DNA from 2 places in the Paenibacillus sp. Marseille-P2973 genome. Region 1 is predicted to be linked to the other one. Evidence: predicted binding sites of a transcription regulator. Region 1 holds the regulator's gene; the other holds the start of a gene.

What was found. Region 1 encodes CtsR, which represses protease genes until heat stress. Its sites were predicted from a motif close to ATGGTCAATAAAGGTCAAACA; they were not measured.
Region 2: clpP (ATP-dependent Clp endopeptidase proteolytic subunit ClpP) is a predicted target of CtsR. The motif match lies at 8,059-8,079, and genes of this name have one in related genera.

What each region holds. Positions count from the first base shown of each region.
Region 1 is NZ_JAGQEH010000020.1:1,327-13,681, forward strand. Features, by position in the region: gene KB559_RS22915 (Kelch repeat-containing protein) at 256-2,532, shown strand; gene KB559_RS22920 (CtsR family transcriptional regulator) at 2,804-3,262, shown strand; gene mcsA (protein-arginine kinase activator protein McsA) at 3,578-4,102, shown strand; gene mcsB (protein-arginine kinase McsB) at 4,115-5,173, shown strand; gene clpC (ATP-dependent protease ATP-binding subunit ClpC) at 5,210-7,654, shown strand; gene radA (DNA repair protein RadA) at 7,923-9,290, shown strand; gene disA (DNA integrity scanning diadenylate cyclase DisA) at 9,304-10,380, shown strand; gene pssA (CDP-diacylglycerol--serine O-phosphatidyltransferase) at 10,432-11,163, shown strand; gene KB559_RS22955 (nucleoside triphosphate pyrophosphohydrolase family protein) at 11,427-11,822, opposite strand; gene KB559_RS22960 (PIN/TRAM domain-containing protein) at 12,028-12,355, shown strand, end outside.
Region 2 is NZ_JAGQEH010000017.1:39,673-52,027, forward strand. Features, by position in the region: gene KB559_RS22015 (ABC transporter ATP-binding protein) at 1-211, shown strand, start outside; gene KB559_RS22020 (ABC transporter permease) at 208-1,056, shown strand; gene KB559_RS22025 (ABC transporter permease) at 1,056-1,862, shown strand; gene KB559_RS22030 (ABC transporter substrate-binding protein) at 1,973-3,019, shown strand; gene KB559_RS22035 (copper amine oxidase N-terminal domain-containing protein) at 3,165-4,082, shown strand; gene KB559_RS22040 (PdaC/SigV domain-containing protein) at 4,159-5,271, shown strand; gene ade (adenine deaminase) at 5,332-7,131, opposite strand; gene clpP (ATP-dependent Clp endopeptidase proteolytic subunit ClpP) at 7,350-7,946, opposite strand; tRNA gene KB559_RS22055 (tRNA-Arg) at 8,157-8,231, opposite strand; gene KB559_RS22060 (LacI family DNA-binding transcriptional regulator) at 8,455-9,480, shown strand; gene KB559_RS22065 (ABC transporter permease) at 9,592-10,554, shown strand; gene KB559_RS22070 (carbohydrate ABC transporter permease) at 10,570-11,457, shown strand; gene KB559_RS22075 (type 2 periplasmic-binding domain-containing protein) at 11,556-12,355, shown strand, end outside.

The DNA.
Region 1 (12,355 bases):
GATATAGATGAATTAATTAATTCAATAAGAAATAAATCAGAAACCCATTTAATGTCAAAGGGAGTTGGCGATTAAGCCACTTGATCCGTTTAGTGGAGTTGGGGGAAGGGGGGAGACCATCGGACTTGTCCTAAGAAAATTAGAACTGATATCTAAAATTGTGAGTATCCCTTTGCCGATAATAGTTATGAAGGCCTAGACTATAAGTCCTTTAAACAGCACAGCGAGTGCAACATGAGGGGGAAAACAGCCAAGATGAAACATAATAAATTTACGAAAAGGACAATCGCAGCCGGTGTGGCCGCCGCTTTGATCGGAACACTGGCACCTATGAATTTCGTACATACTAATAAAGCAAGCGCAGCGGGAGAGATTCCTAAGATGTTCGCGGCGGCAACTGCAACGACGCCGTCCGCGGTGGCTTCGAGCATCGGAACCTTTAAAGCATTAAAGAGTTTTCCTGCTCCCAAAGCCGGTATAATCGATGCGGTTGTACTGAATAGTCAGGAGGTCTTGTTCCTGGCCTATGAAAATGAGAGCGCGAAGCTTTTCAAGTACAACACAGGTTCTGATAGCTGGCAGCAGGTTCAAGGATCCTCACTTAAGCTTCCCAAATCGTTTGCCCGTCTGCAGAACGGGAACATCGTTATATTAGGCGGTGTAGATAGCTCGGATGATCAGAGTACGCAAGCGGAATTGTATAATGTGCAAACCAATAAATTCAGCAAAATAGCCTCAATGCCGGGCCCTCAAAGAGAAGGTGTGGTCATGAATGCCGTGACGCTTAAAAATGGTCATTTGCTTGTAATGGGTTCCTACCAGCTATATACGAAGAAACATCCTTATGTGTACGAATATAATCCGGACACGGACACCTGGACCGAGCCGATACAATTATCTGATATGGGCAGGGAGCTATATATTACTCCGCAAGGCGATGCGCTCAGTTATGGCGCAGGCTTGGATGAGAACATATCGGCAGGCCAACTGTATAAGGCCGATATGGATAAGTTTTACTCCATTGCAACGATGCCTTACTTTACTAGCTTCCAGGCCCAAACGGCAATGGCTGACGGCCGGTTTTTCATGGCAGGCGGAGTGTTGCATGGCGGCAGGGGCAACGAACCGGTATCAGAAGCTGTAGTATATGATCCGGCTACGAATTTATGGAGTGATGTAGGCAATATGTCGACAGCCCGCTCCAATGCGGCAGCGGCGCTGCTGCCTGACGGAAAGGTGATCGTCGCAGGAGGAAGAGGCGGCAACAATACAGGCCAGCTGAACTCGACTGAAGTTTACGATCCGAAAACCAACAAGTGGACCAGGGGTCCGGTAATGAAGTACAAACATGAAAACCCGATATCGATTACAATGGCTAATGGCAATATTATTTTTATCGGAAAAGGCAGCGAGAATGGCATTAAGCCTATGGAAATGCTGCAAGCCGCCAAGACCTCAGATGGAGGAAACACCGGGACTTCAAATAAGGGAACGGTGTTTGAGGGGACTCTTGTCGCCACTAAGACACAGTTGAAGCAAGATGGCTGGACCTACAAAATCTTGTACTACAAAAATGTGAAGGCCAATTTCAGATGGAAGCTCGGAAATATGGAGTATACGCATCAGTATCTTGTTCGACAGCAGGATGGAACAAACACGACGGAAATTGTGCTTACAGGCCGGTTTGATTTTGTGAAGCTGGATCAGGATGTAGTGTATTTCATTCAGGACAATTACTTGAAGAAATTAAAGCTCGGCGACACTTTCGGCGAGATGATCCCTTATCCGACAAAATACGGATTGGACACGGATTCGGCTTCTATCTTCCGTCGTAAAACTCAGCAAGGCGCGTCGCTTGATCTGGGGATGAGGGCTTTTGACGGGGAATATATATATGCTTGGGAACGTTCGAAACGGGATGCCTACGAAGAGTGGGGAATGCCGGTTCGTTACAAATATGACGGAAGCAGTCTGCAGGTTTTGAGCTATACGTATGGACGGAGCGCACAATTTTTCCCCGACAAGCTTGAATTGGCCGGCGACTATTTGCTATACACCACTTACCCGGATTCAAAAGAGAACAGGGAGGCTGTGAACAAAGGCTACATGCTGCATTCCCTCAAGAAGGACGGGACCTGGGAAAAGGACTTGGCCCGGATATACAGCTTTGATACGTATAAAGACAGAGTTTATTATGGTGATGCAAATGACGGAAAAGTGTATTCCGCGCTAGGCGACGGCAGTGACAAGAAATTGTTTGAGGCGGAAGGCTGGGGCGGGGATCGTTACTTTTTTGATAATTCGGTCATTTATGAAACTCCGGATAAAATCGTAAGGAACTCGCTCGACGGTAAGCAGAAAAAGGTGCTCAAGCAAAATACGGCCCGCTACAGCTATATGTTAGTTTCGGTAGATAGTAAGGCAATTGTCTTTGACAGACAGGACAATAACAAGTACGGGAAATGGGCAGGAACCTACAAAAAGGATCTCGCAACAGGTAAGGAAGTGCTGATTTCCGCGCCATCCAAATAAAGTGCTCTAAATGCAAAGTACACACGCCCTCGATTCATGATGAATCGGGGGTGTTTTTCACGTGTTTCGGTCCCTCTTGGCAAATCGGAAATTTGTGCTATAATAAAGTTAAAGTCAAAGAAAGTCAAAGTCAACATATCATGACCATCCCATATTCAAACCGGCGCATACGGTTAATACTATTCATACATGCGATGCTTTGTTTATATATAGCAGATCAGTTACATCGGTGGCGCGGTATGTTGGAGTAATGAGCAATGGAGGATGTGTGATGCGCAATATCTCCGATATTATTGAGAAATATCTCAAAAGCATTTTGCACGAAAGTCCCGAAGGGGCGATAGAAATTCAGCGTAATGATCTGGCCGATCAGTTTTCCTGCGTTCCTTCCCAGATTAACTATGTGATTAGCACAAGATTCACCCTGGAGAAGGGTTATCTGGTGGAGAGCAAACGCGGGGGCGGCGGTTATGTCCGAATTAGGCGGATCGAATTGCCGGGCCCGACCACTTTGCATACGCACCTTCATCAGACGATTGGCGACGAGATCGGCCAGTCTGCGGCGGAGGGGCTGATTTATCAATTGGAAGAGGCCAGGTTTCTTAGCAGCCGGGAGGCTGCCCTAATGAGGGCGGCGGTATCCAGGGAAATACTGATGGTGAAGCTGCCGTACCGCGATCAGATCCGGGCGCGGCTTATGAAGGCGATGCTGATATCATTACTCGGTTAATGACCGGCACAGCCTCTTAAAATGCAAGTTCAAAAAGTCGGGTTTTCAGGACCGAAGCGTATGCTTCCGAAGTGCGTTTTTACAAAACGCTTTAGGTTGGATGAAGCTAGGGACTGAGTAGCGGAGCTAAACGTTTTCGTAGAAAACGACTTCGTAAGCATTTGCTCATGAGGTACGTGAGCAAGGGAAGGCTCGGCTGAATTCAAGATTCGACGTCGAATCCGCTTCATGATTTGTTTCGTCGTGGAAAGACGATTTGTTGAACAACATCTATAAGTATGTGTTGAGTCTATCCATAAGAGGAGGGACATCCCAATGCAATGCCAAGAATGCGGCAAACGCCCCGCTACGCTTCATTTTACGAAGATCGTAAATGGGGAAAAGACGGAATTTCATATTTGTGAAGCTTGTGCCAGAGAAAAAGGGGAGATGATTCCCGGAACGACAGGCGGATTCTCCATTCATAATCTGCTGTCGGGACTGATGGATTTTCATCCTGGTATTCAGGGACATCCCAGTGCAGCTAAACAAAACGAGAACATCCGCTGTGAGGAGTGCGGTCTAACCTATTCCCAGTTCAGCAAGATCGGACGTTTTGGCTGCAGCTCCTGTTATAAATATTTTAATGACCGACTCGATCCGCTCTTCAAAAGAGTGCACGGCAACACGGTCCATGTGGGCAAAGTGCCGAAACGGGCGGGCAGTCATATCCAGGTACAGCGCAAGCTGGACGACCTCCGGCGAGAATTGCAGTACCGGATTGTTCAGGAAGAATTTGAGGAAGCGGCTGCGCTCCGGGATCAGATCCGCGAACTTGAAAAGAATATTCCCGCAGAGTAGGAGGAGAGTATCATGCCTAATCTTCGTTTTACAGAACAGCCGTTAAGCGAATGGATGAGCCAGGGCGGAAAGGAATCGGATATCGTCATCAGCACCCGGGTGCGGATCGCGCGTAACTTGATACATCATCCGTTTCCGATGCTGGCGACGAATCAACAGTCGGAAGAAGTGCTGGGTTTGTTGCGGGAAGTGCTGACGGATGAGCGGCTGCAGCAATACGGCATGCTCCACCCGGTTCTACTCGCCGATTTGGAGGAGCTGGACAAGAAGATTCTGGTCGAGAAGCATCTGATCAGTCCGAATCTGGCCGGAGAATCCCGAAAAGGCGCCGTCTTTATCAGTGAAGACGAAAGTTTGAGCATTATGGTGAACGAAGAAGACCATTTGAGAATTCAATGTTTATATCCCGGTTTTCAAGTGCAAGAAGCTTGGGATAAGGCGACCGAGATTGACGACATTTTCGAGGATCATGTAGATTATGCCTTTGATGGGAACCGGGGCTTTCTGACCAGCTGTCCAACCAACGTTGGTACGGGATTACGTGCCTCAGTCATGATGCATCTGCCGGCATTGGTGCTTACGCAGCAGATCAACCGGATATTATCCGCTGTATCCCAGGTAGGACTTACGGTGCGTGGCATATACGGCGAAGGCAGCGAAGCGATGGGGAACTTGTTTCAAATCTCAAATCAGATTACACTAGGACAAAGCGAAACGGAAATTATTGAGAATTTGTATGGTGTCGTCCTGCAGATTATCGAGCATGAGAAAAATGCCCGCGAAAGGCTGCTGTCCGAATCGCGCTTGCGGATGATTGACCGTGTAATGCGTTCTTACGGGATTTTATCCCACGCTGCGATTATGGATTCGAAGGAAGCGGCTCAGAGGCTTTCCGACGTCCGGCTTGGCGTAGATATCGGTTTGATCGATGACGTTCCCGCAGGGGTGCTGAATGAGCTGAATGTCATGACGCAGCCTGGTTTTCTTCAGAAACTGTTCGGCGAAAACTTATCGCCTGGCGAGCGGGATATGTACCGCGCCAAGCTGATTCGGGAAAAAGTGGGTAAATAACTGAAACGATAGATTCTATATGGAGGTGCAAACAATATGATGTTTGGAAGATTTACGGAACGTGCCCAGAAGGTGTTGGCCTTGGCCCAGGAAGAAGCAGTCAGACTAGGTCACAATAATATTGGTACTGAGCATATTTTGCTCGGATTGATCCGCGAAGGAGAAGGGATTGCCGCTAAAGCGCTGATCGGCCTTGGACTCGGACTCGAGAAAATTCAAGATGAAGTGGAAACGCTGATCGGCCGCGGACAAGAACAGCCGTCTAATATCGCCTATACGCCAAGAGCCAAAAAGGTTATTGAGCTGTCCATGGACGAAGCGCGCAAATTGGGTCATACCTATGTCGGTACCGAGCACATTTTGCTTGGCTTGATTCGGGAAGGTGAAGGGGTTGCGGCACGCGTGCTGAACAATCTCGGCATCAGCTTGAACAAAGCCCGCCAGCAAGTGCTGCAGCTGCTTGGCAGCAGCGAAGCCGTATCAAGCCATCATGGAGCGCCTGCCAATGTCAATACACCGACGCTGGACAGCTTGGCCCGTGATTTGACGGCTTCCGCCAAGGAAGGGAATCTCGACCCGGTTATCGGACGCAGTAAAGAAATCGAGCGGGTTATCCAAGTACTTAGCCGCCGGACCAAGAACAATCCGGTGCTCATCGGCGAACCCGGCGTGGGTAAGACGGCGATTGCCGAAGGCCTGGCGCAGAAGATCATCAACAACGAAATTCCGGAAACCCTCCGCGATAAAAGAGTCATGACCCTCGACATGGGGTCCGTTGTCGCCGGAACCAAATACCGGGGTGAATTTGAAGACCGTCTGAAAAAGATCATGGATGAAATCCGCCAAGCCGGAAATATCATCCTGTTCATCGACGAATTGCATACCTTGATTGGAGCGGGCGGGGCCGAAGGCGCCATCGACGCTTCCAATATTCTGAAGCCGGCGCTCGCCCGGGGCGAATTGCAGTGCATCGGGGCTACGACGCTGGATGAGTACCGCAAATATATTGAAAAAGACGCCGCACTGGAACGCCGGTTCCAGCCGATTACGGTAGATCAGCCGTCGGTGGAGGAAGCGATTCAGATCCTGCACGGGCTTCGCGACCGGTATGAAGCGCATCATCGCGTGAAGATTACCGACGAGGCGATCGAGCAGGCCGTCAAGCTGTCCGATCGTTATATCCAGGACCGCTTCCTGCCGGACAAAGCGATCGACCTGATTGACGAAGCGGGCTCCAAAGTAAGGCTGAACTCCTATACAGTACCGCCAAACTTGAAGCAGCTCGAGAACCGTCTGGACGACATCCGCAAGGAGAAAGACGCTGCCGTGCAGAGCCAGGAATTCGAAAAAGCCGCTGCGCTTCGCGATACCGAGCAAAAAATTCGCGAAGAGCTGGATGTAACGAAGAATCAATGGAAAGAAAAACAGGGCCGTACCGACTCCGAGGTAACTCCGGAGGATATTGCTCAAGTGGTAGCCAGCTGGACCGGAATCCCGGTTATCAAGCTGAAAGAAGAAGAAACCGAGCGTTTGCTGAATATGGAACAACTCCTGCATGAGCGGGTAATCGGCCAAGACGAAGCGGTAAAAGCCGTCAGCCGGGCGATCCGCCGGGCACGGGCCGGCCTCAAGGATCCGAAGCGTCCGATGGGTTCGTTCATCTTCCTCGGTCCGACCGGGGTAGGTAAAACCGAGCTGGCAAGAGCGCTTGCCGAATCGATGTTCGGCGACGAGAATGCCGTCATCCGCATCGACATGTCGGAGTACATGGAGAAGCACTCCACGGCCCGTCTGGTAGGCGCGCCTCCGGGATATGTAGGATATGAGGAAGGCGGACAATTGACCGAAAAGGTACGCCGCAAGCCTTATTCCGTAGTCCTGCTGGATGAAATCGAAAAGGCCCATCCGGAAGTGTTCAACATTCTGCTGCAAGTGCTGGAAGACGGCCGGTTGACTGACTCCAAAGGCCGGGTGGTCGATTTCCGTAACACGCTGATCATCCTGACGTCCAACGTAGGGGCTGAAGCGATCAAGCGGAATACGCGCCTTGGTTTCACTGCCGTCGAGGATGCAGGTGCGGATTATGACAATATGAAGGGCAAAGTGATGGAAGAGCTCAAGAAGAGCTTCCGTCCTGAATTCCTGAACCGGATTGATGAAATCATCGTGTTCCACTCCTTGGAAGAAAGCCATATCGGTCAAATCGTGTCGCTCATGTCCGAGGAGCTTCGCAAGCGGCTGCGCGAGCATGAAGTGGACTTCGTCCTTACCGATAAGGCCAAGGCCTTCCTTGCCAAAGAGGGCTTCGATCCGGCATACGGAGCGCGTCCGCTGCGCCGGGCGATCCAGAAGCATATCGAGGACCGTCTGTCCGAGGAATTGCTTACCGGCAATGTGAAGAAGGGAGATTCGCTCACGATCGACGAGGAGAACGGCGCGTTGACCGTAGAGAAATCGGGTCTTTTTTCAAAAAATGCTTAACTTGATGTGAAGTGACTGAAAAAGAAACGGATGATATCCGATATATGTAGTAAGAGGCTCCCAAAGCGATGCTTTGGGAGCTTTTTACATAGAATGACCTACATAACGCAAGAGTTGGCTAAACGTCGGTACATACGCAGAGAAAAGCCCGTTTTGACGGGAAAAAACTTTACGTTAAATCTGAAAGAATGGTAAACTTTTAATGGTACCTTTTGTGGTGCGACCTGCAAGGTTTGTCAAATTTTGCAGTGTGGAGAAGGAGAGATAAATGGTTAAAGTAAAGACAAAGTTTTATTGTACCGAATGCGGATATGAATCGCCTAAATGGTATGGAAAATGCCCGGGCTGCGGTTCTTGGAATACCATGGTGGAAGAAACGGAAAAAGTGGTCAAAACCCAAGGACTTACTTCAGGCTTATTTCATACGAAAGAAAAGCCGCTTCCGATCATAAATATAGAGAGCGGCCAGGAGCCGCGGATTCAAACGGGAATTGCCGAGCTCAACCGGGTTCTTGGCGGAGGCATCGTTCCCGGATCGCTGATCCTTGTAGGGGGGGACCCGGGGATCGGGAAATCCACGCTCTTGCTGCAGACCTCGCACGAAATGGCCAAAGCCGGACTTCGGGTGCTGTATATTTCCGGGGAGGAATCGACCCGGCAGACCAAGCTTCGGGCGGAACGGCTCGGTGCGCTCTCTCCCGAGCTGTACGTGTTGTGCGAAAGCAGCATGGATGGCATTGAGGAAGCGATCAATCAGGTGAAGCCGGATTTCCTGGTCATCGACTCGATTCAGACGGTGTATTTGCCGGAAGTGACGAGCGCGCCGGGAAGCGTGTCTCAGGTTCGCGAGTGCACGGCCCGCTTCATGCGGATCTCGAAGGGGCAGGGCATCGCCACGGTGCTGGTGGGCCACGTCACTAAAGAAGGAGCTATTGCAGGACCGCGTATGCTGGAGCATATGGTGGATTCGGTGCTTTATTTTGAAGGGGAACGCCATCATTCCTATCGTTTGCTCCGGGCGGTAAAGAACCGGTTCGGTTCGACTAACGAAATCGGCATTTTTGAAATGAATGAAGCCGGACTTGCGGAAGTAGCGAATCCTTCGGAACTGTTCCTGTCCGAGCGTCCGCTGGGCGTTGCGGGTTCTACGGTAGTAGCCTCCATGGAGGGAACCCGGCCGATGCTGGTCGAGCTTCAGGCGCTGGTCGCGTCCACGCAGTTCCCTTCGCCCCGAAGAATGGCGACAGGGGTGGATCATCACCGGATGAACCTGATCATCGCGGTGCTCGAGAAACGGATGGGAATGTTCCTGCAAAACCAGGACGCCTATGTAAACCTTGCCGGCGGCGTCAAGCTTGACGAACCGGCCGTAGATTTGGCGATCGCCGTAAGCATCGCCTCCAGCTTCCGCGATCTGCCGACTAAGCCTTATGACGTATTTTTCGGCGAAGTCGGATTGACGGGCGAGGTCCGGGCGGTGTCCCGGGCGGAGCAGCGGGTGAAGGAAGCTGCCAAACTCGGATTTAAACGGGTCATTCTCCCCGAGAAGAGCATGAAAGGGTGGAAAGGACCGAAAGAAATACAATTAATCGGTGTGAATACCGTTGCAGATGCGCTAGCTGTTGCGTTAGATTAGGGGGCACTAAATGATGAAAGAAACAACCCAAGCGGAGAAAATGAACGATTTGCTTAGGCTCGTTGCACCGGGTACCGCTTTTCGTGACGGGCTCGAAAACGTACTTCGAGCCAAGACCGGCGGCCTCATAGTCGTCGGTTACAGTCCGGAAGTGATGGAAGTGGTCGAAGGCGGCTTTTCCATCAACTGTGACTTTTCGCCAAACTATTTATACGAACTCGCCAAAATGGACGGTGCCATTATTTTAAGCGAGGATTTGAAACGGATTTTATATGCCAATACCCAGCTCATTCCGGATTCCTCCATCTCCTCCGCGGAGACCGGGATCCGTCACCGTACGGCAGAGCGGGTTGCGAAGCAGACGGGTAAGCTCGTGGTATCGATCTCCCAGCGGCGGAACATCATTACGCTGTATCAAGGCGGCCTGCGCTATGCTCTGAAGGAAATCGGCGTAATCCTTACGAAAGCCAATCAGGCGATTCAAACGCTGGAGAAATATAGAGCGGTATTGAATCAGGCCCTCACCAACCTGACTGCTTCAGAGTTCGAAGAATTGGTTACAATACCGGAAGTCATCAATGTAATTCAACGCGTGGAGATGGTCATTCGCATCAAAATGGAGATCAAGCGGTTTATTAATGAGCTTGGTACCGAGGGACGGCTGATCAGCATGCAGATGGAAGAACTGGTCAGCAATATGGAGGAAGAGGCGTGGCTGCTGTATAAGGATTACGCGAAGGACGGCAGTGACGAGGCGATCCGTGAAATTATTCTCGGGCTCAAGCGTTCCAGTGACGACGAGCTGCTGGACGACAACCATATTACTCGTTTGCTCGGTTATCCGACTTCAGCGGCCGTCTCGGAGGATCTGGTTTCTCCACGCGGTTACCGCGTCTTGAACAAAATCCCGCGTCTTCCGAATGTGATCATCCACAACCTGGTGGAGCGTTTCCGGGAGCTTCCAAGCGTTCTGATGGCCACCATCGAAGAGCTGGATGAGGTCGACGGCATCGGCGAAGTGCGGGCCCGGGCGATTAAGGAAGGCTTGAAGCGTCTTCAGGAACAGGTGTTCATTGACAGACAAATTTAATTCTCCTACAATCAGATGATGATGTTAAGGATATCTATTTGAGGTGAAAAGATGATTACTAAATCAATTCCGAACCTGTTTACCTTAGGTAACCTGTTTCTCGGAATGCTGGCCATGATGCTCGCGCTTGACGGCAGATTCAGCTTGGCAGCGATTATGGTTATTGTCGCCATGCTGCTGGACGGTCTTGACGGACGGGTAGCCAGAGCTTTGAATTGTCAAAGCGAATTCGGCAAGCAGCTTGACTCGTTATCGGATATCATCTCCTTCGGCATTGCTCCGGCACTCATTATGTATTTAATTTCATTCCATGATCTGCCGCAAACCGGTCTTGTCTGGGTCGTTACCGCCATTTTTCCGATGTGCGGAGCGCTGAGACTGGCCAGATTCAATGTCCAGAAAGGAATCCCGGGTTACTTCATAGGTTTGCCAATTCCCGCCGCAGGTGGGGTTCTGGCTACTTTATCGCTGTTTCACAAGGACTTCTCTGCGCCTTATTTCATTATTTCGATGCTATTGCTGTCCTACCTGATGGTAAGCTCGGTCAAATATCCGAATTTCAAGAAGCTCGGGTTGCCGAGGAAAGCCGTAGCCATTACGCCGTTTGTCGTTATATTGGCTGTTGCGATTGCGGTCATGTTCCCGGAGCAGATTTCCAAACTGATCTTCGTCCCGCTGGTACTGTACGCGGGGTATGGTTTGAAACAGAACGTCGATAAGCTGCTGCGCCGTAAGCGCAGGGACGACGATGATTCCGAGCGGGCCTACCGTCCCAAACGTTAATAGAGGTTGTTCAAAAAGTCATCTTTCCACGACGAAGCAGATCATGAAGCGGATTCGACGTCGAATCTTGAATTCAGCCGGGCCTTCCGTTGCTCACGTACCTAATGTACGCTCCGCTACTCAGTCCCTATCTTCATCCAACCTTCTCGGTCCTGAAAACCTGTCTTTTTGAACTCATATTAATAACAACCAAAGAAAAAGGCATTGCCTTCTGCAATTGTGCGGAAAGCGATGCCTTTTTTTGCGATCTTAAGTTCCTAATCTTAGGACATATTGAATAAGCCCAGGGTAGAGCATTTTTGCGATTCTTTTTCCAGCACTTCGTCGAGCTCGATGCCGAGCAGGTTGCAAAGCGCGGAAGTATAGAACAAGCTGCGTCCAAGTTCATTGCTGATTGCATCCCGGCAGTTTTCGCAGAGTTCTCCCCGGACGTGCTCATTAATTCTTTCCTTGGCCTGCTCCAGGCTCATGCCGGGTTCAAATTCCTGTTTGGTGGCATGAAGCTCCACACATCCGCATTCGGTAACCGCCTTGGTCACGGTGCGGACTGCAGCGGCATTAGTTTGTCCCATTTTAGACATGACATCCAGCAGACTGCGGTGACGGAGCAACAGTTCAGAAACTTGATCTTGAAAAGATTGAAGGCTCGGTGCGCTCATTTTCCATCCACCTCAATATTATGAATTGAGTTCATTATATGCCACCCTTTCCCTACTTATCAACCTGAAATCCCGCTCACTGCGGGTTCCTTCCGAATTTAATTCTTAAGAGGCCGACAAAAAAATTGCTTCCCCTCCGATTACGTCACCAAAAATTGGATCATACTGGATATTGATGATACATAATCAGGAGGTGAAGAGCGTCATGCTGAAAAAGAGTTTACTGATCGTATCCGGACTTTGCGGTGCATGGTTCGGTTATACCATGGAGGGCGTAGCGGGAGTGTTCCCTCAGCCGCTCAAGAGCTGGTTTGAAGGGATGAGTCCTCTGTTGGCCCAATTTATACTGGCGGCGGCGGGAGCGTGCCTGTTTTTGTTTTTCTTCTCGCTTGCGGCCGATGTCGTCTCTGTAAAAGTGAGACAATGGATCACGGCGCTGACACAAATCCCGATGAAGGACTTGGCGGCGGGAGCGGCCGGACTGACTGCAGGACTTCTTCTTTCTTTAATGGTCTATCCCGTTTTGTCCTGGT
Region 2 (12,355 bases), on a different contig from region 1:
GGCCGTCCGTTCGCAGGACGGAGCCAAGCGCATCGGCGAAGTGTTGGACGTCCTTTATTTGGGGAGCATCCATAAACTGGTCGTTCAGCTTGAGGATGAGCCGATGACGGTATCCATCGTACTTGATTTTACCGATGAACGCACTTGGCAGGTTGGAGAGAAAGTCGGCGTAAATTGGAATACGGAGGATGAGGTGGTAATCGGGCCATGAAGAAATCTAGCATGGGCCTTCTGCCGGTCCTCCTGTGGCTGAGCCTGTTCCTGGTCGTGCCAATGCTGATCGTGGTAGGGATTTCTTTTATGAGCCGGGACGATCTCGGCAACGTGGTATTTCATTTTAATCTCGACGCTTACGCCACGTTTTTCGACCCGCTTTATTTAGGCATTTATTGGGACACGATAGTCCTGTCCATAGTGACAACGGCCTTATGCCTGCTGCTCAGTTATCCGCTGGCCTATTATATTGCGAATGCCGGGCCGAAAATGCAGACTTGGGGACTCGCGTTAATCACGGTTCCGTTCTGGATCAATTTCCTGATCCGTACCTATGCTTGGGTGCTTTTGCTGCGGACGCAGGGCGTGGTCAACAATCTGTTGCTCGACTTAGGCTTCATCCAAGAGCCGCTTCAAATGCTTTATACGAAGGGGGCTGTGCTGCTTGGCATGGTATACACCTTCATTCCGTTCATGGTGCTGCCGATTTATGTGGCGCTGGAGCAAATGGACAAGAAACTGCTTGAGGCTGCCAGCGATCTGGGAGCGACCGGTTGGAAATCGTTCTGGCATATTACGCTGCCGCAAACCAAATCCGGAATCATGACCGGTTCGGTGCTGGTTTATGTATCGACAACCGGAATGTTCGTGGTGACCGATATTCTCGGCGGAGCCAAATCGGCGATGATCAGCAACATTATCCAAAGCCAGTTTCTTGGGGCGCGAAATTGGCCCTTCGGCTCTGCGCTGTCGGTTATTTTCGTGATCACGTCGCTGATCTTGATCGCCCTCTTCAATAAAGCCATGACATCCAGACACATGACTGCAAAGGAGGGGCGCTGATGAAGAGCAAGAATCACCCGCTGCTCGGGATCCATTCCCTGCTGGTCATGATCTTTATTTATTTGCCCATCGCCTTTATCATTGCGTATTCGTTCAACAGTTCTCGGCTTGCCGCAGATTGGAGCGGATTTACGTTTGAATGGTACGTCTCCTTGTTCAGCAACCGCCGTGTCATGGAGGCGCTCAGCAACACGCTGATCGTGGCACTGGTATCGACCGTGTTCTCGACGCTGTTGGGAACGATGGCTGCAATTGCTATCCGTAAAGTCGGACGAAGAAGTAAAGCCGGCATAGGCGGGTTGCTTTATTTGCCGATTATTATTCCGGATATTATTATGGGCTTGTCTCTGCTTGTGCTATTTACCCAATTTCATATCCCGCTCGGCAAGTTGACGATTATTATCGCGCATATCACGTTCAGCATTTCTTATGTTTATGTGATTGTGACGACGAGACTGACCGGCATGGGAGGCCAGTTGGAAGAAGCGGCCCAGGATCTTGGGGCCGATGCTTGGCAGACCTTCCGCCATGTCACCCTGCCGCAGATTATGCCGGGGATCATCTCGGGAGCGATCATTGCATTCACCATGTCGCTGGACGATTTCATGGTCAGCTTCTTCGTCAGCGGACCAAGCTCGACGACGCTGCCGATTTACATCTACGGACAGGTCAAACGGGGTATTTCCCCGGAAATTAACGCGCTTTGTACCATTTTGATCCTTGTGAGCGTCACATTGATTTTCTTGGCCCAGTTCGTGTTAAATAGAGGAAAGGGCCAAAAGAAACGCTCGGTCCTGCCGTTTTAACGGAGTTAGTTGACGAAATTCTAGATATCCCGGCAAATGCTTAAGCAAATGACCACCGGATTATCGATATATTAGATATATCAGATGAAAGAAAGAGAGGAGATAAAGAATTGAAAAAAATGAAATGGGCCGGCCTGGCACTGGCGGCCGCTATGGTGCTTACAGTATTGTCCGGTTGCGGATCTTCCAAGGAAACGCTGAACATTTACAGCTGGGCTGACAACTTTGATGCGGATGTCCTCGCGGCATTCGAAAAAGAGTACGACGTGAAGATCAACTATGACGTATTTGCCAACAATGAAGACTTGCTTGCCAAGATCAAGGCGGGCGGTTCGGGCTATGACCTGATCCAGCCTTCCGATTACATGGTTGCCACCATGATCAAGCAGGATTTGCTGGCCCCGTTGAACAAGGACAATATCCCGAATTTCTCGAATATTGCCGATACCTACAAGAACCCGTCCTTTGACCCGGATAACAAGTACTCTGTAGTTTATACCTCCGGCGTCACAGGCATCGCATACAATACGAAATATGTGAAAGACGAAATCGACAGCTGGGAAGATCTCTGGAATCCGGAATACAAAGGAAAAGTCATCCTTCTTGACGATAACCGCGAGGTTATTGGCATGGCGTTGAAAAAAGCCGGGAAATCCAACAGCTCGACGGACGAAGGCGAAATTACCGCAGCTGTGGAAGATTTGAAGAACTTGCTGCCAAGCGTACTCGCTTTTGACACCGACAACATCAAGCAAAAGATGATTCAAGAGGAAGGCTGGATCGCTACGGTTTGGTCCGGCGACGCTTCCGTCATCGTCAAGGATAACCCGGACGTGGCCTACGTGGTGCCTAAGGAAGGCGGCACGATCTGGTCCGATAACTATGCGATTCCAAAAGGCGCAAAGCATCAGGAGCTGGCAGAGAAGTTTATTAACTTCATGCTCGATCCCGAGAATAGCGCCACAAACTATGAATCGATCGGTTACAGCGATCCGAACACGAAAGCTCACGAGTTTCATAGCGAAGAATACAACAACGATAAGATGATCAACTTGTCGGAAGACGAATTGTCCTGGACCGAGTGGTTACAGGATGTCGGCGACAAGCTGCAAGTATATGACCGTTTCTGGACCGAGCTTAAGAGCGGCCGGGAATAATGCCTTTGAGAAGAGCGTGGATAACACGCTCTTTTTTTGTTTGTGAAGATTTAATCGGGGGTAGGGATGGATGTAGGGTAGCGGAAACTTTGCCCCGTATTTTTGCGTCTATAATTTAAATTCGAGTAAAGAGAGGTCCTAAGCGATGATCAACTTAAAGAGAACAGCAGTTATGGCGGGCATTTTAAGCTCACTGCTTGCGGCCCAGGGTTCGGCCTCCGCAGCACCTGCCGTTAAAGAGGAAGCGAGTGTATTTGTAAACGGAAGACTGCAAGTGGAAGTATTGAACGTGAACAACCGTACCCTGATTCAACTTGTTGCTTTGAAGGATCCGGCTTGGAACATTTCCTATGAATCAAAAAAGAAAACAGTAATTGTGTCCAGCCCGTCCAATCAGAAAACGATTATATTGAAAGCGGGAGAGAAGACCGCAGAAATCAACGGTAAAAAGGTGGCCATCGATGTGCCGGTTACCGTGAAGGAAGGACGGACATATGTGCCGCTAAGGTTCATTTCCGAGCAACTCGGCGGTGCCGTATCCTTTAATAAGGACCAGAATCGGGCGGTGATCCGGACGCCTTCCGGACAGGCGGATTATGCTACCCTCATGAGCGGAGACTTGACCGACGCCCGGGAGGTCGCCTCCCGGTTGGAGTTGGTCTATGAGGACAGCTTCAAGCCGCTTCCGATAACGGGGGAAGGGTTTACAACCACCAACACTTTTCCTAAAGGAGAAGCGCTCCGTTTGAAGCGGGATTATAAAGGGATGACCTGGTATGCGGAAGTCAACAAGGAAGGTCTGCTGGTCGTAAAGTGGCAGAAGGATAGTCTTGGAGAAAAAAGTGAAAGCGGGAAACCTCCAAAGTCTTTTGGCGATGCGGTGTTTTTCTCCGATAACTTTATGGCGGAATTACTGGTTTACGGTACCGTAACCCCTGACGGGAAGTCCACCGAGCTCGGAAGAATCAGCTCGGCGGGGAACGGGGGCAAGGCATCGGCTTTGACGGTTCCAATCGAAGGAGAAATCCGGACGGACGCTGTAGCGGGCACAACCGGTCAGTAAACTCCAGAACGTCTACATGATTTTCCTCACTCGCGGAAATAATGGGTGTAACTCCGAGAAGAGATGAGGTCGAGAAATGAAAAAGTTCGCTTTTCAAATAGGGAGCGGTATGCTCGCCATCGGTTTGCTGGTTTCGGGATGGAGCGGCACCCCTCCTTGGCCGGGAGCCCAGGCTCAGGCTCAAGCGCATGCTTCTGGGCAGCTTTCGGCGAAGCAGGTCCAAAAGCCTGAGGTCGGACAGCCGGTCAATATTACGCTGAAGGGGAAGCCGCTTAAACAGCAAGGTCTGCAGGGCAAGGAGGGCGTGCTTGTCCCTCTTGAGATGATCCGTAAAGACTTGAAGATTCCGGTCAAGTACGACAAATCATCGAATACGTACACTCTTAAACGGCAGAATGTGGTCGTTCAGCTTCAACCGGGGGAAACCGGAGCCAAAGCTATTGTAGACGGGAGCACGCAGATCCTTCCCTACGAGTGGAAAGTAGTGGACGGCAACCCTTATGTGTCCGTGAAAGTACTTTCGGACAATTTGGGATATACCACGCAGTGGAATGAGGCCGGAACTGCGCTAAACCTGACTCCTCACCGGTTAAATGATATTAAAATCAGCACCCGTAACTTGGAGAAGGTGATTCCCGAGGCCTCCATCAAGATCCAATATCCTCAGGTCAGCGATTTGAAAAGCAAGCAAGCCGAGGAGAAGATCAACACCCTGCTCCAATCCAGGGCCGAGACGTTTATGCAAAATTCGCTTAAAGAAGCGAAGAAGAACCAGCCTTCACCCAACGGCAGCCCGTACGAGTATCTCGGCAATTACACCGTCACATACAACCGTGGCGGGCTGCTGAGCATTCTTGAGCAGACCTATGCTTATACAGGCGGGGCACACGGCATAAGCGTCAGGGAAGGGCTGACGTTCCGTCTGAGCGACGGAAAGCTGCTGACCCTTGATGAAATCTTGCGTGCCAATCCGAACTTCCGCAGCATCGTCGATCCTTCCATTGCCAAGCAGCTTCAACAAACCGAGGGGTATTTCGGCGGATTTAAGACGATCGGGAACAACCCGGATTACTATTTAAAAGATAACGGCGTCGTTATCTTCTTCCAGCTGTACGATTATCTTCCGTACGTGTTCGGATTCCCTGAGTTCTATTTTTCGTTCCCTGAGCTGGGGATTAAATCGAAATAATAAAAAAAAGACGGTGCAAGGGAATATCCTTGTACCGTCTTTTTTGTGATTTAGCTGAAATTAGACAATCTCCACAGGGATCAGCTCGAACTTGTCGACGTCCGCCAAGCCACGGTTGGTGATGCGAAGCTCGGGAATAACCGGAAGGGCGATCAGCGAGAACGTCATGAATGGCGCGTTCAACTCGCAACCCAGTGTCTTCCACGCTTGCTCCAGCGCCTGGACTTCCTTCACGACGACCTCCAGCGGCTGATCGGACATCAAGCCGGCGATAACCATCGGCACGGAGGCCAGTATCTTTCCGTCCAGAACGGCAATCATGCCGCCGCCGAGCTTAGCCAATTCATTGGCCGCGAAGGCCATATCCTCCGGATTGGTGCCCATGACCAGGAGGTTATGGCTGTCGTGCGCCACGGTCGAAGCGACCGCACCGCGCTGCAGACCAAAGCCCTGCGCGAAGGCCAGGGAAATCTGCCCGGTGCCGTGATGGCGGTCGATACAGGCCAGCGTAATGACATCCTGCTCCAGGCTCGGCTGAATGAAGCCGTCCTTCACGGAGAGCCGTGCAGTGCCGCGTGCAGTCCGTGCGCTGTTCTCGATCGCGCGGATCACGTTCACTTCCGTTTCGGCTGCGGCGTCCTTACGGCTGCTCGCCAGCGCGAAGTCGCGCGCCTCCAGCGGCCGCGCCAAGTGCACCGACTGCCGTGCGGCTTCCGGATATACATAGGCCGGGAAGGCCATTTTCAGCGCGCCGCCGTCAAACACCACGTTGCCGTCCGTGATGACGGTGGACGGCTCCATGTCCTTCAGGCTGTCGATGAGCAGCAGATCGGCGCATTTGCCCGGCGCGATGCCGCCAACGTCACCGTCGACCCGGAAATAGCGGGCCGTGTTGATCGAGCCCATCTGGATGGCGGTGACCGGCTCGACGCCTTCCTCGATGGCCCGGCGGACGACGTGGTTCATATGACCCTTCTCGATCAGGGTCTGCGGGTAAACATCGTCCGTAACCAGCATGATGTTGCCCGGCTGCACGTGATCTTCCGTCACGACCTTGATCACTTCCTTCACATCATGCCAGGCGGAGCCCTCGCGGATCATGAGATGCATGCCTAGCTGAAGCTTCAGCAGGCCTTGCTCGCGCGTTACCGTCTCATGGCAGGACGTGACGCCTGAGGCGATGTACGCTTGCAGCATCGGCTCGTCCTCGCTCGGGAAATGCCCGGTGACCGCCTTGCCTGCCCGGCATGTCGCGGCGATTTCGCCGGTCATTTTGGGGTCGCCGTACACGACGCCCGGGAAGTTCATCACTTCGCCGAGTCCCTCGACGCCTTCCCAGGTCATTCCGTCCTCGATATCGGCTACGTTCAGCTCCGCTCCGGCGTCCTCAAGATTGTCCGTGGCGGGCACGCACGAAGGGAAGGTTGTGTATACCTTCAGCGGCAGAGCACGCCCCTCTTCGTGCATCCAGCGTACGCCGTCGGCTCCAAACACATTGGCGATTTCATGAGGGTCCATGAAAATGCCGGTGGTGCCTTTCGCCAATGCGGCTTTGGCGAACTCGGTGACAGAGAGCATGGTGCTCTCGACATGCATATGCCCGTCCAGCAGGCCCGGTGCGATAAAGCGTCCCTTCGCATCCAGCACTACCGTATCTTCGCCGATCGTATGGCTGGCATCGCCGACATAAGCGATCCGCCCTGCGGCGATAGCCACGTCGGTATGAGCTTGAAGCTGTCCGGTGTATACGTTGACGAGCGTTCCGTTTTTAACGACCAGGTCGGCCTTTTTTGTTCCGGTGGCTACTTGGGCAAGCGTCCGGCGAACCTCGGTCCATTGTTCATCGTGGGTATGGCTCATCTTGTTCACTCCTTAGTTGGTGGGTGGCTAACTTCTCTGCTCATATTTTTTCACCGAATCGGCGAAAAAGCAAGGCAACCCGGCAAAGTGACGGTGCGCTTGGGGAGCAACAACCCATCCTAGTACCGGTTTATCACGAATAAAAAAAGGACCGCCCTAGGAGTGCGGTACACCCCAGGAGCGGTCCTTGGCTTTATTAACGTATGAAGTTTAACCTCTTATACGCCTTGTGGCGTGACTTTCTCGATAACGCGATCGATCAGGCCGTATTCTTTAGCTTCGGCCGCGCTCATGAAGTAGTCACGGTCCGTATCCTTCTCAATCCGGTCAAGAGGCTGGCCAGTGCGTTCAGCCAAGATCTTGTTCAGCTTGTCGCGCATCTTCAGAATGCGGCGGGCACGGATTTCGATATCGGTAGCTTGGCCTTCGGCTCCGCCGAGCGGCTGGTGAATCATGATCTCGCTGTTCGGCAGCGCGTAGCGTTTGCCTTCGGCGCCGGCATTCAGCAGGAAAGCGCCCATGGAAGCCGCGAGACCCACGCAAATGGTGGAGACGTCGGACTTAATGAACTGCATCGTATCGAAAATGGCCATCCCGGCTGTAATGGAACCGCCAGGGCTGTTAATGTAGAGATGGATGTCTTTGCCCGGTTCTTCCGCGTCCAGAAACAGCATTTGCGCAATAATCGCATTTGCGACGACGTCATTCACCTGAGAACCCAGGAAAATGATGCGGTCCTTCAGCAGTCTGGAGTAAATGTCATAAGCGCGCTCACCGCGGTTACTTTGTTCAACGACCATAGGAATATAACTCACCGATAAAACCTCCTTATTAGTTGGATCAACCATGTGAACGAAATCGGTTCAATCAATTTCAGAATTGACGGAATCGATGAATATTAACCTCATAATAAACAATTTAAAACAGAAAGTCAAAGAAAGTCAAACTCTGTGTAATAAAAAAACCCGTGCATAAGGGTTAGTGGGTAAAACATATGATATCCAGCAATCTGCTGATAAGTATAATGGCGCGCCCGCGAGGAATCGAACCTCGATCTCAGGCTCCGGAGGCCTACGTCATATCCATTGGACCACGGGCGCAAGTTGTATGGATTAGTTACATCCATTTAGCGTAGCAAAAATGATTATATGACATACGAGTTTAAAAAGCAAGCAAGTTCTCTAAAAAAGTTCCAGGGGAATATATGGAGAACGGGCGAGAGTGGTAGACGAGAACTATTTTTGCAAAATAGGCATTGTCATGAAAGCGCTTCTATGCTAATTTAGGATTATAAAAACGTTTTTATAAAAAGGAAGATTGGATATGGGTAAGGTTACCATCAAGGATGTGGCTAGAGAGGCGGGTGTATCGATCTCGACAGTTTCCAATGCGTTAAACAATGTCGATGTTTTGAACCCCGAGACCAAATCGCATGTGCTAAACGTGGCGAAACGAATGAATTATGTTCCGAATTTGAACGGCAAGCAGCTTAAAACAGGCAAAACGAAAATGCTAGGCTTCTTTACAACCAGCGTATCGGGTCCCTACTTCTATACGCTGGTTGAATCGATGGCCCGTGAATGCGACCGGCTCGGCTATGGGCTGAACGTATTTGTAACCCGCGACAAACAGGTCATAATGAGCAATATTTTGGGCCGGCGGGTCGACGGCGTCATTATTTATGAGGAATTGCGCATCGATGATGAAGACGTCAGCATGATGATGAAAGAAAAGATCAAGGCCGTGTTTCTGGATCGGTTTCTGGAGAATGAAACGATGGGCAGCGTGATTTTCGATTCCTTCGTGGCCGGTTACGAAGCAACCAAATACTTGATCAGTCTCGGACACAAGAAAATCGCTTATATCTCCGGCGTGGACACGATGTTCGACAGCGTGCAGCGGAGGGACGGCTATTTGGAGGCTTTGCGGGAGCATCAGTTACTCGTGGATGAAGATTATGTGCTCCAAGGTTATTTTGAGGAAGAAGGCACCTACAACGCGGTAAAATCATTTCTTCATATGCACCCGGACAAATTGCCGGATGCATTCCTGGCGGGGAACGACTTGAGTGCCATCGGTTGTATCCGGGCGCTGAAATCCCATGGATTCGACGTTCCTGCAGACATCAGCGTGGTCGGGTTTGACGATATCGATATCGCCCAATACTTCACGCCTCCATTAACAACGGTAAGGAACCAGATCGCCAGGCAGGGTGTACTCGCTATCGACCATTTGGTACGCATGATCCAGAAGAAGGAACAGGGCAAGAAGCAGAAATTGGCGGGAGAACTGGTTGTCAGAGGATCAAGCCAAGTGAAAATCCAAAGAAACGACCTTGGCCAAGAGTAAGAAGGCTGTATTCTGAAGAATCCGCGAAAATTTGGCGGGGCCAGGGACAGATTTTTATATGTGAAAATAAAAACGTTTTTATTGCATGGAAGCCAAAAGGGGGACCAAGGGATGGCCAAATCAGACGCGCATTTGGAGCAGAGAAAGCCCATGGGGCAAAGGATTAGAGACTTTATGGTCGACTACGGAAGGCAATGGGAACTGCAGTCGATGATTTTGCCTGGCGTCATTTTTATGATTATTTTTTGTTACATTCCGATTTATGGACTGACGATCGCTTTTAAAAACTACACGGTCATCGATACGTTGGACACGGCCCCGTGGGTGGGACTGGAAAATTTCAAAATCATTCTGTCCGACAAATATTTCTGGGACTCGGTCGTCAATACGCTGGGGATCAGCTTCCTGAAGCTGTTGATCGGTTTCGTGATTCCGATTGTGCTGGCGATCATGATCTTTGAAGTTGGTCACACCCGATTCAAAAAGATCGTTCAGACGGTTTCCTATCTGCCGCACTTTCTGTCTTGGATCGTGCTCGGCGGGATGCTGATTACCTGGTTCTCAACGACAGGGATGTTCAATCAGCTGCTCCTGGATCTCGGCGTGATCTCTCAACCTCACAATATTATGCTGGATGCCGGCAAGTACTGGTGGATCGCCACGTTGTCCGACATCTGGAAGGAAGCGGGCTGGGGAACCATTCTGTATCTGGCGATTATGTCGAAGATCGACCCGACCTACTACGAGGCGGCCAAGATTGACGGAGCCAGCCGGCTGCGGCAAATCTGGAACATCACCATTCCGAACATGAAAATGATCATCAGCTTGAACCTGATTCTGACGATCAGCGGCTTGCTCGGCTCCAACCTGGATCAAACGCTGGTGCTGATGAACTCGCAGAACCGGGCCCGCGCGGAAGTCATTAACTCCTACGTCTACCGCATGGGGATGACGCAAGGCGACTTTTCCTACGCGACGGCGGTCGGCCTGGGTGTCTCAATTGTGTCCGTCATTCTGTTAGTCACGGCAAACAAGGTCACCAGCAAATTGAATGATAATCAATCCGTGCTTTAGTAAGGGGGCATCCGAGTGAGCAGAACGGTGGCTAAACAAGATCTCGATAGCCGGGTCTTTGATGCGATAAATCTGATTTTACTGAGTATTTTTACGATCATCATTGTTGTACCGCTTTGGAACGTCATCGTTTCATCCTTCAGTTCCGGCAAATCGCTGGCTGAGGGGGGCTTCGTATTCTGGCCGAAAGAGTTCTCATTGGAGAACTACCAAGCTGTTTTTCGGGATACGAGCATCTGGCAATCCTTCTTTATTTCGATCTCAAAAACATTTCTCGGCGTCATTACGCACGTATTCTTCTGTGCCATGATCGGTTACGGTCTGAGCAAAAAATATGTCCGCGGCCGCAAGCTTTATGTGGCGATGGGCGTGATCACCATGTTTTTCTCGGGCGGTATGATTCCGACCTACTTGCTGATTAAATCGCTGGGGCTGCTCAACAGCTTCTGGGTGTATATCATCCCTGCGCTGTTCAGTTACTACGATGTGGTCATCCTGATGAATTTCTTCCGAAATGTCCCGGATTCGCTGGAAGAGTCGGCCAAGATCGACGGGGCCGGAGACTGGCGCATTTTCCTGAAAATATTTATTCCGCTGTCGATGCCGGCCATGGCGACGATCGCCTTGTTTAACGGGGTCGGACAATGGAACGATTTCATGACGACCAAGCTGTACATTACCGATCAGGCCCTCTATCCGCTGCAAATGAAGCTGTACGAGATTATCGTTCAGTCCCAGACGCAGTCGATGCAGAATATCGGGGGATCGGTCGTCATTGAAACGACGACGAAAGGGGTTCAACTAGCAACGATCGTCATTACAACCTTGCCGATTGTTGTGATGTATCCAATTTTGCAAAGGTACTTTATCTCGGGCATGATGCTGGGGGCGGTGAAGGAGTAGAGATAAGGTATATGTTGTGAAACCGGGGAAAACGACCGATACGGGGTAGGCTCCGGGCGGATTAGAAAGCGCTTTAATACAAAAGAGGAGGGGTTTGGATGTTGAAGATGAACAAGGCTTTTGGCAAAACAGGGCTTAAGGTGGGCACGGCACTTTTGGCAGCTGCGCTGGTCGTAACGGGCTGCGGCGGGGGATCCGGCGGCGGCTCGAAAAGCTCCGGCAAAGAGGTTTCCCTAGAAGGACGATATACGCCGGATCCGGAGAAGCCGGCCTGGCAGCTGGATACGAAAGAAGAGACTACGGACTTGACCTGGTATGTGAATGCCGACTGGTGGAACACCGACTTTGGCAATGATGTGGTCACCAAAAAGATTAAGGAAGATTTGAATATCAACATCAAATTCATCAAAGGCGACGACACGAAGCTGAACACCTTCTTCGCGGGCGGCGACATGCCGGACATCCTCACGACGTTCGACAACAATTCACCGGCCGCACAGAAGGCGGCAACCTGGGCGCTTCCATTGACGGAGCTGGCCGAGAAATACGATCCTTACTTCAATAAAGTAGCGGCTCAAGACACGCTGAACTGGTTCCAGCTTAAAGACGGCAAAACTTACGGCTATCCGAACTACTCCAATACGCAAGAGGATTATGACAGCGGTAACATTCCGGCGAAGACAGCGTTCGTGATTCGGAAGGATGTTTATGAAGCTTTGGGCCAGCCGAGCTTTGCTACGCCGGACGACTTCAAAAATTCGATGCAGCAAATCAAGGCGAAATTCCCTGAACTGTTCCCATTCGGCTTTAACTCGATCGGCACCGGCACCGGTTCTTTGGGCGATGTGTTGCAGGACTTCATCGGAGTGCCCCTGGAAGACGCGAACGGCGGGTTCTA